One region of the Micromonospora sp. NPDC000316 genome, then DNA from elsewhere that is predicted to be linked to it. Evidence: riboswitches for the same ligand, from Rfam matches in the RefSeq annotation. Region 1 holds a riboswitch; the other holds the start of a gene.
The links. A riboswitch is a leader RNA that binds a small molecule or an ion and turns the genes downstream of it on or off. The one in region 1 is predicted to bind thiamine pyrophosphate.
Positions count from the first base shown of each region.

Region 1 (5,108 bases):
TCGACCGCCCGCTTGACCACCGCCATCACCTCGTCCCACTCACCCTCGATCGTGGTGAACATGGCGTCGGTCCGGTTGGGCAACCCGGACTCGCGGACCACCCGTACCGCCTCGGCGACCAGGTCACCGACGGACTCACCGACACCGAGCGGGGTTACCGAGAACGCGATAAGCATGCCGCCGATCGTGCCAGGAAAATCGGCTGCGCCGGTGTACGCCCACCCGATAGTGTCCGGTCATGCGCTACTGACGCCCCACTTCCGAGCCGGCCGCCGCCCCGCGTCGCGGTCCGTGCGCTCCCGGCGTCCGCATTCTCGCCAGCCGTCTTCGGCGGTGCTTGTCGGTTCCGGTGAGCAGTCCCCTCCCCATCTCGACCGTCGCGCCGCGACGGTCACCAGCCGATCCGACCGACCGCCGGAGCGCGGGACCGGCCGTGACGGTCGGCACCGAAGGAGGCCCGGATGCCCGCCAGGCGCAACCCGAAGAAGTCCCGTACCCCCGGACCGACGCCGCTCGGCACCGACCCGGCGGCCAAGCGCGGCCCGCTCCCACCAACCCGCCCCGACCTCGGCCGCACGGTCGAGCCGGCGCTACCGGCCGTGCTGGTCGAGCCGGCAGGGCTGGTTGAGCCGGCGCTGCCGGCGGGGCTGGTTGAACCGGCGCTGCCGGCGGGGCTGGTTGGGCCGGCGCTGCCGGCGGGGCTGGTTGGGCCGGCGCTGCCCGCGGTGGCGCTGGGTGAGCTCGCGCCGGTCGACGTGCCGGCAGCAGTCGACGCGCCAGCGGTGGCAGACCTGCCGAAGGCGGCCGGGCGACCGACGGCGCCGACGGCCGGGCCGCCGCACGGTGGTGGAGGCCGCTCCGGCGGCGGCAAGAGCCAGCAGGCTGGCCAACCACGCCGCTACGCCTTCCGCCGCAGCTGACCGATCCGTCATCGCCCGCCGTGCGGCGGGCGATGACGACACCATCCCCGATGTTGTGGCCTCCACCGGCAGGCGAGGCCGCAACATCAGGGATGGTGCGGTCTTCTCCGGCCTGCGAGGCCACAACATCCCCGATGTTGTGCGGATCTTGACAGCGGCCCCGGGGCTGATCAGCCGATCAGCGGGCGGAAGGTGCCGAGCAGGACGCTTACGGTCAGGGCGCCGCCGGCCAGGGCGACCGCCCCGGCGACGAGCAGCCAGTCGGCGGGGCCGAAGCGTTGGCGGCGGGCGACGGTACGGGGTGTGTCGGCGTCGAACCCCCGCGCGTCCATTGCTACGGCCAGTCGGGTGCCTCGGCGGATCGCCCCGACCAGCAGCGCGAACGCGGTGGAGGTGAAGAGTCGCAGCTTCGCCACCGGGTTGCGTCCGGCGTCGACGCCGCGCGCCCGCCGGGCCATGCTGATCATCTGCCATTCCTGCCCGAGCAGCGGCACCAGCCGGAACGCGGCAAGTGCTCCGATGGCGAACCGGGGCGGCGCCTTCGCGTTCTGGATCAGCGCGTCGGCGAGGTCGGTGGGGTCGGTGGTGGCGAAGACGATCACGCCGGGCAGGGCAACCGCGAACACCCGCAGCACCAGACCGAGCGCGGTGAGCAGGACGCCTGTGGTCACCAGCACCGGCCCGACGTCCAGCAGGACCCGGCCGGACTTGTCGGCGGCGAAGAGCACCAGGGTGACCAGGATGCCCACGGCGCTGAGTAGCAGGGGCAGGGATCGTCGGGCCAGCACCCGGTAGCGGACGCCGAACAGCGGCAGAACGGCGAGTTCCACAGCGATGGCGATCGCCGGGGCCACCGGGTCCAGGGTGGCCAGCAGGGTGAACGAGAAGACCAGGGCGGCGGCGACCTTCGCCACCGGGTTGCGCCGGGCCAGCGGCGCGCCGGGCGCGGCGACCGGCTCAATACTGATCATCGGACGCCACCCCGGGCGACCACTGTCGCTCCTGAATCGCGGTGCGGCCGGAGAGCGCCGTCGACGAGGTTGGCGCCCGGGGTGGTCACTGTCGCTCCAGGGTGACGGTGCGGTCGGCGAGCGCGGCGACGAAATCCGCGTCGTGGGTGACAGTGACGATTCCGTGTCCGGCGTCGCGCAGGTCGGCGAAGAGGTCGACCAACTCCCGCCAGGTGCGCCGGTCCTGGCCGAAGGTCGGTTCGTCGCAGATCAGCAGGCGTGGCGCGGTGGCCAGGGCGGTCGCGACGCTCAGCCGCCGCGCCTCCCCACCCGAGAGGGTGTACGGGTTGGCGACGGCCAGCCGGGTCAGCCGCAGCCGGTCCAGCAGGTCCGCCACGGTGTCCTTGACGGTCGAGTCGGATTGGCCGGTCCGGCGCGGGCCGAGCGCCAACTCGTCGAAGACGGTGCTGGTGACGAACTGGTGCTCCGGGTCCTGGAAGACCGACCCGATCCGCCGGGCGAGCGCGGGTGCACGCCACCGGTGCGGGGGAGTGCGCTGGTCCGAACCGGCCAGCTCGGCGGACGCGGTCACCCGGCCGGTGCCCGGCTTGAGCAGCCCGCCGAGCAGCAGTGCGAGCGTCGACTTGCCGGCGCCGTTCGGGCCGCGTACGGCGAGTGCCTCTCCGGCGCGTACCGCCAGGTTTGTGGGACTCAGCCGGGGCGGCAGGCCGAGCCGGTCGGCGGTGATCAGCACCTCCCCGGCGGCGGCGGTGGCCGGCCGGGGCGTGACGGGGTGGCCCGGCACCCACACGCCCTCGGCGGCGAGGGCGGCGCCGTGCGCGGCGAAGACCGCCTCGGGTGGCCCGTCCGCGCGGACCCCGCCGCCGGGTTCCAGGACGACCACCCGGTCGACAAGCGGCAGCGCATCGGCGACCCGGTGTTCGACAAGGATCAGCGTGGTGTCCGCGTCCAGGGCGCCAGCCACCGCCCGTCGGATCAGGTCGGCGCCGGCCGGGTCGAGGTTGGCGGTCGGTTCGTCGAGCAGCAGCAGGCCGGGGCGCAGGGCAAGTGCGCCGGCCAGGGCGAGGCGTTGCTGCTCGCCGCCGGAGAGTGCGGCGGTGTTGCGGTCCCGGGAGTACGGGAAGCCGACGCGACGCAGTGCCTCGTCGACGCGGGGCCAGATCTCGGCTGTCGGTACGCCCCGGTTCTCCAGCCCGAACGCGACGTCGTCTCCGCTGCGGGCCATCACCAACTGGGTCTGCGGGTCCTGGAAGACGATGCCGACGCGTTCGCGGCCCTTGCGCGGGTCGAGCCCGTCGATCTCGACGGTGCCCTCCTGCTCGCCGGAGTCCTCGGCCAGCAACCCGGCCAGCGCGCTGAGCAGGGTGCTCTTGCCGGCCCCCGATGGCCCGAGCAGCAGTACGCGCTCACCGGCCTCCACCCGCAGGTCGACCCCGCGCACCGCCCAGGCGCGCCGCCCAGCGTGCCGCCACCCGAACCCCCGCAGCAGAACCTCACCCACCGGACCCACCCCCTCCCACCCACCTGTGCCACCCTGCCTGGTCGATCATGAGGTTGACCTGCGGATGGATACCCAATCCACAGTCAACCTCATGATCGACACGAGGGGTGGGGTCAGACGAGGGCTCGGTTTCGGCCTGCGGGGAAGCGGTCCAGGACGCCTGTGTTGGCCAGGGCACGGGTGAGCAGCCAGCCGCCGACACCGGCGATCACCGTGGCGCTGACGATGGTGAGCAGCGCGTACGGGATGCGGTAGTCACCCAGCGCGTAGTCGACGTTCCAGACGAAGAAGTCGAACAGCGCGGCACTCAGACCGGTAAGCGCGCCGGCCAGCGCCGCTGTCGGCAGCCGGTACGACCGGTAGCGGAAGGCGGCGAAGGCCAACTCGGCGCCGATGCCCTGCACGATCCCCTGCGGGATGACCGTGCCGGCCCACTGGCTGCCCAGCAGCGCGGAGACGACCGCCGCCACCGTCTCGCAGTAGAGCGCCGCGCCGGGCTTGCGGATGACCAGGCCGCCGACCACGGCCGGCATCAGCCAGACGCCGTAGATCAGCGTCTGTGCCGGCGGGAAGAAGGCGAAGGCGCCCTCGGTGGCGCTCCAGACCAGGCCCCAGGCCCAGAAGATGACGCCGAAGGCGACAGCGATCACCGAGGCGACCACGATGTCGATGGTCCGCCATCGGTGTGTGGTGTTGTCCATGTTTGCTCCCAGTTCAGTGAACGAACCAGGAGAAGACGCACGCCGCGCGTCCGGTGGCACCGGACGGCGGCGCGGCTGGAGGTCGACCGAACTCCCTGCGCTGGCATTACCCAGATCAGGTTCGAGGGTCTGCGGGCATGCCCGCACTCTCAGCGCTGTGCGCTCCCCTGTCGGATGTGAAGTTGTCTCGGTGACGCTAGCACCGACGAGCGTGCCGGCCCAGTGCGACGTCCGCCATCTGAGCGGCCGGCCGGCAGGACGCCGGCTGGGTAGGCTGACGATCATGCAGGTCGACGCACGAGGTTTCACCTTCGAGGTACGCACCGGTGGTCCACCGACCGGCGCTCCGGTCCTGTTGCTGCACGGCTTCCCGCAGCACAGCGGCGAGTGGGACGAGGTCGTCCCGGCGTTGCACGCGGCCGGGCTGCGCACGTACGCGCTGGACCAGCGCGGCTATTCGCCGGGTGCGCGGCCGGAGGCGGTCGCCGACTACCGCATCCCCGAGTTGGTCGCCGACGCGGTGGCCGTGCTCGACGCGCTCGGGCTGGACGCCGTCCACCTGGTCGGGCACGACTGGGGCGCGATCGTGGCGTGGGCGGTGGCCGCCGCGCACCCCGATCGGGTCCGTACGCTCACCGCCGTGTCCGTGCCGCATCCGGCCGCCATGGCGCACGCCCTCGCCACCGGCACCGAGCAGAAGGCCCGCTCGTCGTACATCGCGCTGTTCCGTAAGCCCGGCAAGGCCGAGAAGGTGCTGCTGGCGTTCAACGCGATGGCGCTGCGCAAGCTGCTCGGCGGGGTGGGTGACGCGTCCCAGGTAGGCCGTTACGCCGACCCGATGCGCGAGCCGGGCGCCCTCACCCCCGCCCTCAACTGGTACCGGGCCATGTCCCGGGCCGACCTGGCCGCCGTCGGCCCGGTCGCGGTGCCGACCACGTATGTGTGGAGTGACAGGGACATCGCCATCGGCCGGACCGCCGCCGAAGCCTGCGCCGCAAACGTTAGTGGCGACTAC
Region 1 is NZ_JBIAZG010000003.1:76,099-81,206, forward strand. Features, by position in the region: gene ACFY2Q_RS08570 (MTH1187 family thiamine-binding protein) at 1-176, opposite strand, end outside; gene ACFY2Q_RS08575 (hypothetical protein) at 462-920, shown strand; gene ACFY2Q_RS08580 (energy-coupling factor transporter transmembrane component T family protein) at 1,091-1,891, opposite strand; gene ACFY2Q_RS08585 (ABC transporter ATP-binding protein) at 1,977-3,392, opposite strand; gene ACFY2Q_RS08590 (ECF transporter S component) at 3,506-4,093, opposite strand; TPP riboswitch at 4,168-4,272, opposite strand; gene ACFY2Q_RS08595 (alpha/beta fold hydrolase) at 4,377-5,108, shown strand, end outside.

Region 2 (5,108 bases), on a different contig from region 1:
GCACACTGGCCGGCCAGCCGGCCCGGGGCACCACCTCGCCGTTGACCGCGACCGCCACGCCACGCTGCTCGGGCACAATGTCGCGGACCAGGTCCGCGACCGACGCGCCACCGGGGACGCTGCGTCCGGTCCCGTTCACCGTCAACTCCACAGGTCCTCCTCAGTCGTCAGTTCAGATCCGCCCGGCACGCCCCTACCGACAGCTCCGGAGGGAACGCGCACCCCGCCGAACCGGTCCGCCCCGAAGGGTGCGAGCAGCGGATCGGGCACGCCGGTGGTCACCAGGTCGGCGATCAGGTCGGCGGTGATCGGGGTGAGCACGATGCCGTGCCTGTGGTGGCCGGTGGCGGCCAGCACGTCCGGTCGCCCGGGCAGCGGCCCGAGGATCGGCGCGTTGTCAGGTGTGCCGGGGCGCAGACCGGCGACCGCCTCGACGAGGTCGTACTCGGCCAAATCGGGCAGCAGGTCGACTCCGGCGCGGAGCAGCCGCTGCACCGCGCCGGCGGTGACACTCGTGTCCGACCGCTCCTCGACAGTCGCGCCGAGCACTACCTCGCCGTCGGCGCGGGGCACCAGATAGACGGGGTCGCCGTCGGCGTACCCCCTGATCACGTGCCGAAAGCCCGGCGTGACGCCGCCGGGCGCACGCAGCCGCAGGATCTGGCCCTTGACCGGCCGCACGGGCAGGCCGGTGAGGGCGGCGGCCCCGCAGCCGGCGGCGACGACTGTGACCCGGGCGTCCACGTCGGCCAGGCGGCGAACCGCCTGCGACACGACCACGGCGCCGGCTCGCTGCGCGGCCGTGCGCAGCGCCGGCACCAGCATCCGTGGGTCGATCTGGTGGTCGGTTGGCGCGAACGCGCCGCCGCGCACCCTCGGCGCGAGCGCCGGTTCGCGGTGGCGCAGCTCGGTGGGGCGCAGCGGGGTCACCGGCAGACCCAATCCCTGTTGGTACGCCCACAGCCGGCGCGCCTCGGCCAGGTCGTCGCCGGTCAGCCCGACCATCAGGGTGCCCTCGGTCCGGTAGCCGAGTTCGGCGCCTGTCGCCTCGGTCAGCTCGGCGGCGAACTCGGGCCAGCGGGCGGCGGACGCCACAAGCAGTTCGGTGAGCTGCCGCTCGCCGAAGTACGCCTCGGCGACCGGGGCGAGCATCCCGGCGGCGACGGCCGAGGCGCCCGACCCGGGAGCCGGATCGTGCACCACCACCCGCAGGCCGCGTGCGGCGCACCGCCAGGCGATCGCCAACCCGATCGGCCCGGCACCGATCACCGCCACGTCCGGCCGGGCCCGCTCGACGGATGCCGTTGACGGGGACCGGCCGGTCAGCACGTCAGCGCCCGCAGCAGTTCGGCGGTGGCCTGAGCGGGGTCGGCGGCAACAGAGACCGCGCCGACGACAGCGACCCCGTACGCCCCGGCGGCCCGCAGCGCCGGCACCCGGTCGGCGGTCACCCCGCCGATTGCGATGACTGGCACGTCGACCGCCTCGGCGACAGCGCGTATGCCGGCGGGGCCGATCGGGTCCGGCAGGCCAGTCTTGGTGCTTGTGTCGTGGCACGGGCCAACGCCCAGATAGGTGGCTCCGGCGGTGACCGCCTCGACAGCCGTTCCCGGTGCGCGGGCGGTGGCGCCCAGCACGCCGGTGGGGCCGAGCACCCGGCGGGCGGCGGCGACCGGCAGGTCCTCGGCGCCGACGTGACCGCCGTCGGCGCCCACCGCGAGCGCCACGTGCAGACGGTCGTTGACCAGGCAGGTCGCCCCGTACGGCACGCAGAGCGCGAGCACCCGGCGGGCCAGGTCGTACGCCTCACGGTCGGTGGCGGAGTCCTCGACCCGGACCTGGACGACCAGGTCGGCGCGGGCCGCCGTGAGGGCGGCCCGGACCACGGCGAGGGGATCACGCCCGGGTCGGGTGTCGGTGATCAGATGCAGTCGCCCAAGGGACGGCACGGCAACTCTCCTCCCTGCGCCGGCATTATCCGGATCAGGTTCGACGGTCGGGGGCTGTCAGCCCCCCTCTCAGCCCGGTACACCGGACTCCCGTGGGTTACTTGCGTGTCACCGTACGACAGTTCGGTCGGCCTGCCAAGGGAGGGGTCGCCCGGGTCATACGGCGAAATCAGGTGGGTGCTTCATCCGGTCCTGTTCGGAATGTCGCCCGCCGTTGCAGAACCGTTACCCGCCGGCATCTTGCCCGACATAGATCCAACCGAATTAATTTGTTCAGCGATTCGACAAAATGCCGGCGCGGCCACCCTGGCACGGTGTCCCACCCGGCTCCATCTGGGACGGTCTTCGGCGAGCCGGCCCCCGCGATCCCTGTCCACCGCGACAAAGGAGGCGGCGTGTCACGAACTCGTCGTGCCCGCGTACCACTCACCGCTACCCTGCTATCCCTGGCCCTCGCCTCGTCGACCCTGTTCGGCCTGCCGGCGCAGGCGGCTCCGGCCGCCGCCCAGGTCCCCCCGCGGGACGCGAAGGCCGCCACCCCGGTCAGCCAGGTGGTGCCGAAGGCACCGAAGGCCGCCGCAGCTGACGCCTTCTCCGTCCTGGTCTTCTCCAAGACCGCCGGTTTCCGGCACGACTCCATCCCCACCGGCGTCGCCGCCATCCAGCAGCTCGGAGCCGCCAACGGGTTCACCGTCGACGCCTCCGAGGACGGCGCGTCATTCAACGACGCCAACCTCGCCAAGTACAAGGCGGTGATCTGGCTCTCCACCACCGGCGACGTCCTCGACGCCGACCAGCAGGCCGCCTTCGAGCGGTACGTGCGGGCCGGCGGCGGTTACGTAGGCATCCACGCCGCCTCGGACACCGAGTACAGCTGGGCCTGGTACGGCGACCTGGTCGGCGCGTACTTCGCCAACCACCCGGCCAACCAGCAGGCAACGGTCAAGGTGGAGGACCACGCCCACCCGTCCACCGCCGAACTGCCGGACCGCTGGTCCCGGTTCGACGAGTGGTACAACTTCCAGACCAACCCACGGCCGGACGTGCACGTGCTGGCCAGCCTGGACGAGAAGAGCTACAACCCGGGTGCCGGCGCGATGGGCGCCGACCACCCGACGGCCTGGTGTCAGGACTTCGACGGCGGCCGTTCCTGGTATACAGGGGGCGGGCACACCCGCGAGTCGTTCGCCGAGCCCGAGTTCCTCAGCCACCTGCTCGGCGGCATCCGGACGGCGGCCGGCGTGGTAAACGCCGACTGCGGCGCCTCGAAGACCTCCAACTTCGAGAAGGTCACGCTGGACAGCAACACCAGCAACCCGATGGAGTTGGACATCGCCCCCGACGGGCGGGTCTTCTACATCGAGCGCGACGGTCGTGTGCAGATCATCAAGCCGGACACCGGCAACACCGTCACCGCCATCGACCTGGACGTCTTCACCGGCAACGAGGACGGCCTGATCGGCATCCGGCTCGACCCGGACTTCGCCACAAACAAGTGGGTGTACCTCTACTACGCCCCGAACGACGGTGTCACCCGTAACCTGCTGTCCCGGTTCACTGTGAACGGCGACACCATCGACGCGGCAAGCGAGAAGCAGGTGCTGCGGGTCGACACCCAGCGCAACACCTGCTGCCACGCGGGCGGCAGCATGACGTTCGACAGTGACGGCAACCTCTACCTGGCCACCGGTGACAACACCAACCCGTTCGAGTCGAACGCGTTCACGCCTATCGACGAGCGGCCGGGTCGCCAGGACTACGACGCGCAGCGCACCTCCGGCAACACAAACGACCTGCGCGGCAAGGTGATCCGGATCCACCCGGAGGACGACGGGACGTACACGGTCCCGGCGGGCAACCTCTTCGCTCCGGGCACCGAGAAGACCCGCCCCGAGATCTACGCGATGGGCTTCCGCAACCCGTTCCGGATCGGCACCGACCCGAAGACCAAGACGCTGTACGTCGCGGACTACGGGCCGGACGCCAACGCGGACAACCCGAACCGTGGCCCCCGGGGTCTTGTCGAGTGGAACATCGTCACCCCCGGCAACTACGGCTGGCCGTACTGCACGGGCACGAACGAGGCCTACAACGACTACACGTTCCCGTCCGGCCCGAGCGGCGCGAAGTTCGACTGCGCGGCACCTGTGAACAACTCGCCGAACAACACGGGCCTGACCAACCTCCCGCCTGTCGTTCCGGCCACCGTCGACTACGGCTACGCCGGTGACGCGCGGTACCCGGAGATCGGTGGCGGCGGCGCTCCGATGGGCGGCCCGGTCTACCGGTACGACGCGGACCTCAACTCGACGCGGAAGTGGCCGGCGTACTACGACGGCAAGGCGCTGCTCGGCGAGTGGAACCAGTCGAAGATGTACACCATGCAGGTGACCCCCGACGGCAAGTCGTTGGTGGACATCAACCAGTTGCTCACCGGAATGTCCATGGTCCGGCCGATGGACTTCGAGTTCGGCCCGGACGGCGCGTTGTACCTGATCGAGTGGGGCAGCGGCTTCGGCGGCAACAACGACAACTCCGGCGTCTACCGGATCGACTACACCGCCGGTGACCGCGCGCCGATCGCAGCGGCGTCCGCCACCCCGACCTCGGGACCGGCACCGCTGACCGTCACCTTCTCCAGCGCCGGCTCCCGGGACCCGGACGGTGGCACGCTCACCTACGCGTGGGCCTTCGGCGACGGGCAGACCTCCACCGAGGCCAACCCGACGCACACCTACGCCGCGGCGGGCAGCTTCACCGCCCAGCTCACCGTCACCAACCCGAAGGGCCGCACCGCGGTAGCGAACGTGCCGGTCACCGTGGGCAACACCGCACCGACCGTGAGCATCGAGTTCCCGCCGGACGGTGGCTTCTTCAACTGGGGCGACCAGGTCCGCTACTCGGTGAAGGTGACCGACCCCGAGGACGGGCAGATCGACTGTGACAAGGTGCAGCTGCAGGTGCTGCTCGGTCACGACGAGCACGCCCACCCGCTGGAGCAGCACACCGGCTGCACCGGCACCGTCCAGACGTCGCTCGCCTCCGGGCACGGCGCCGAGGCGAACGTCTTCGCGGTCTTCGAGGCCACCTACACCGACGAGGGTGGTGCCGGCGGTTCCGGCCCGCTCACCGGCCGGGCGATCGAGATCCTGCAGCCGA
Region 2 is NZ_JBIAZG010000020.1:56,528-61,635, reverse strand. Features, by position in the region: gene thiS (sulfur carrier protein ThiS) at 1-151, opposite strand, end outside; gene thiO (glycine oxidase ThiO) at 142-1,329, opposite strand; gene thiE (thiamine phosphate synthase) at 1,323-1,949, opposite strand; TPP riboswitch at 1,944-2,053, opposite strand; gene ACFY2Q_RS27025 (ThuA domain-containing protein) at 2,345-5,108, shown strand, end outside.
Region 2: linked by a shared signal. The riboswitch ahead of thiE (thiamine phosphate synthase) and the one ahead of ACFY2Q_RS08590 (ECF transporter S component) in region 1 are both predicted to bind thiamine pyrophosphate.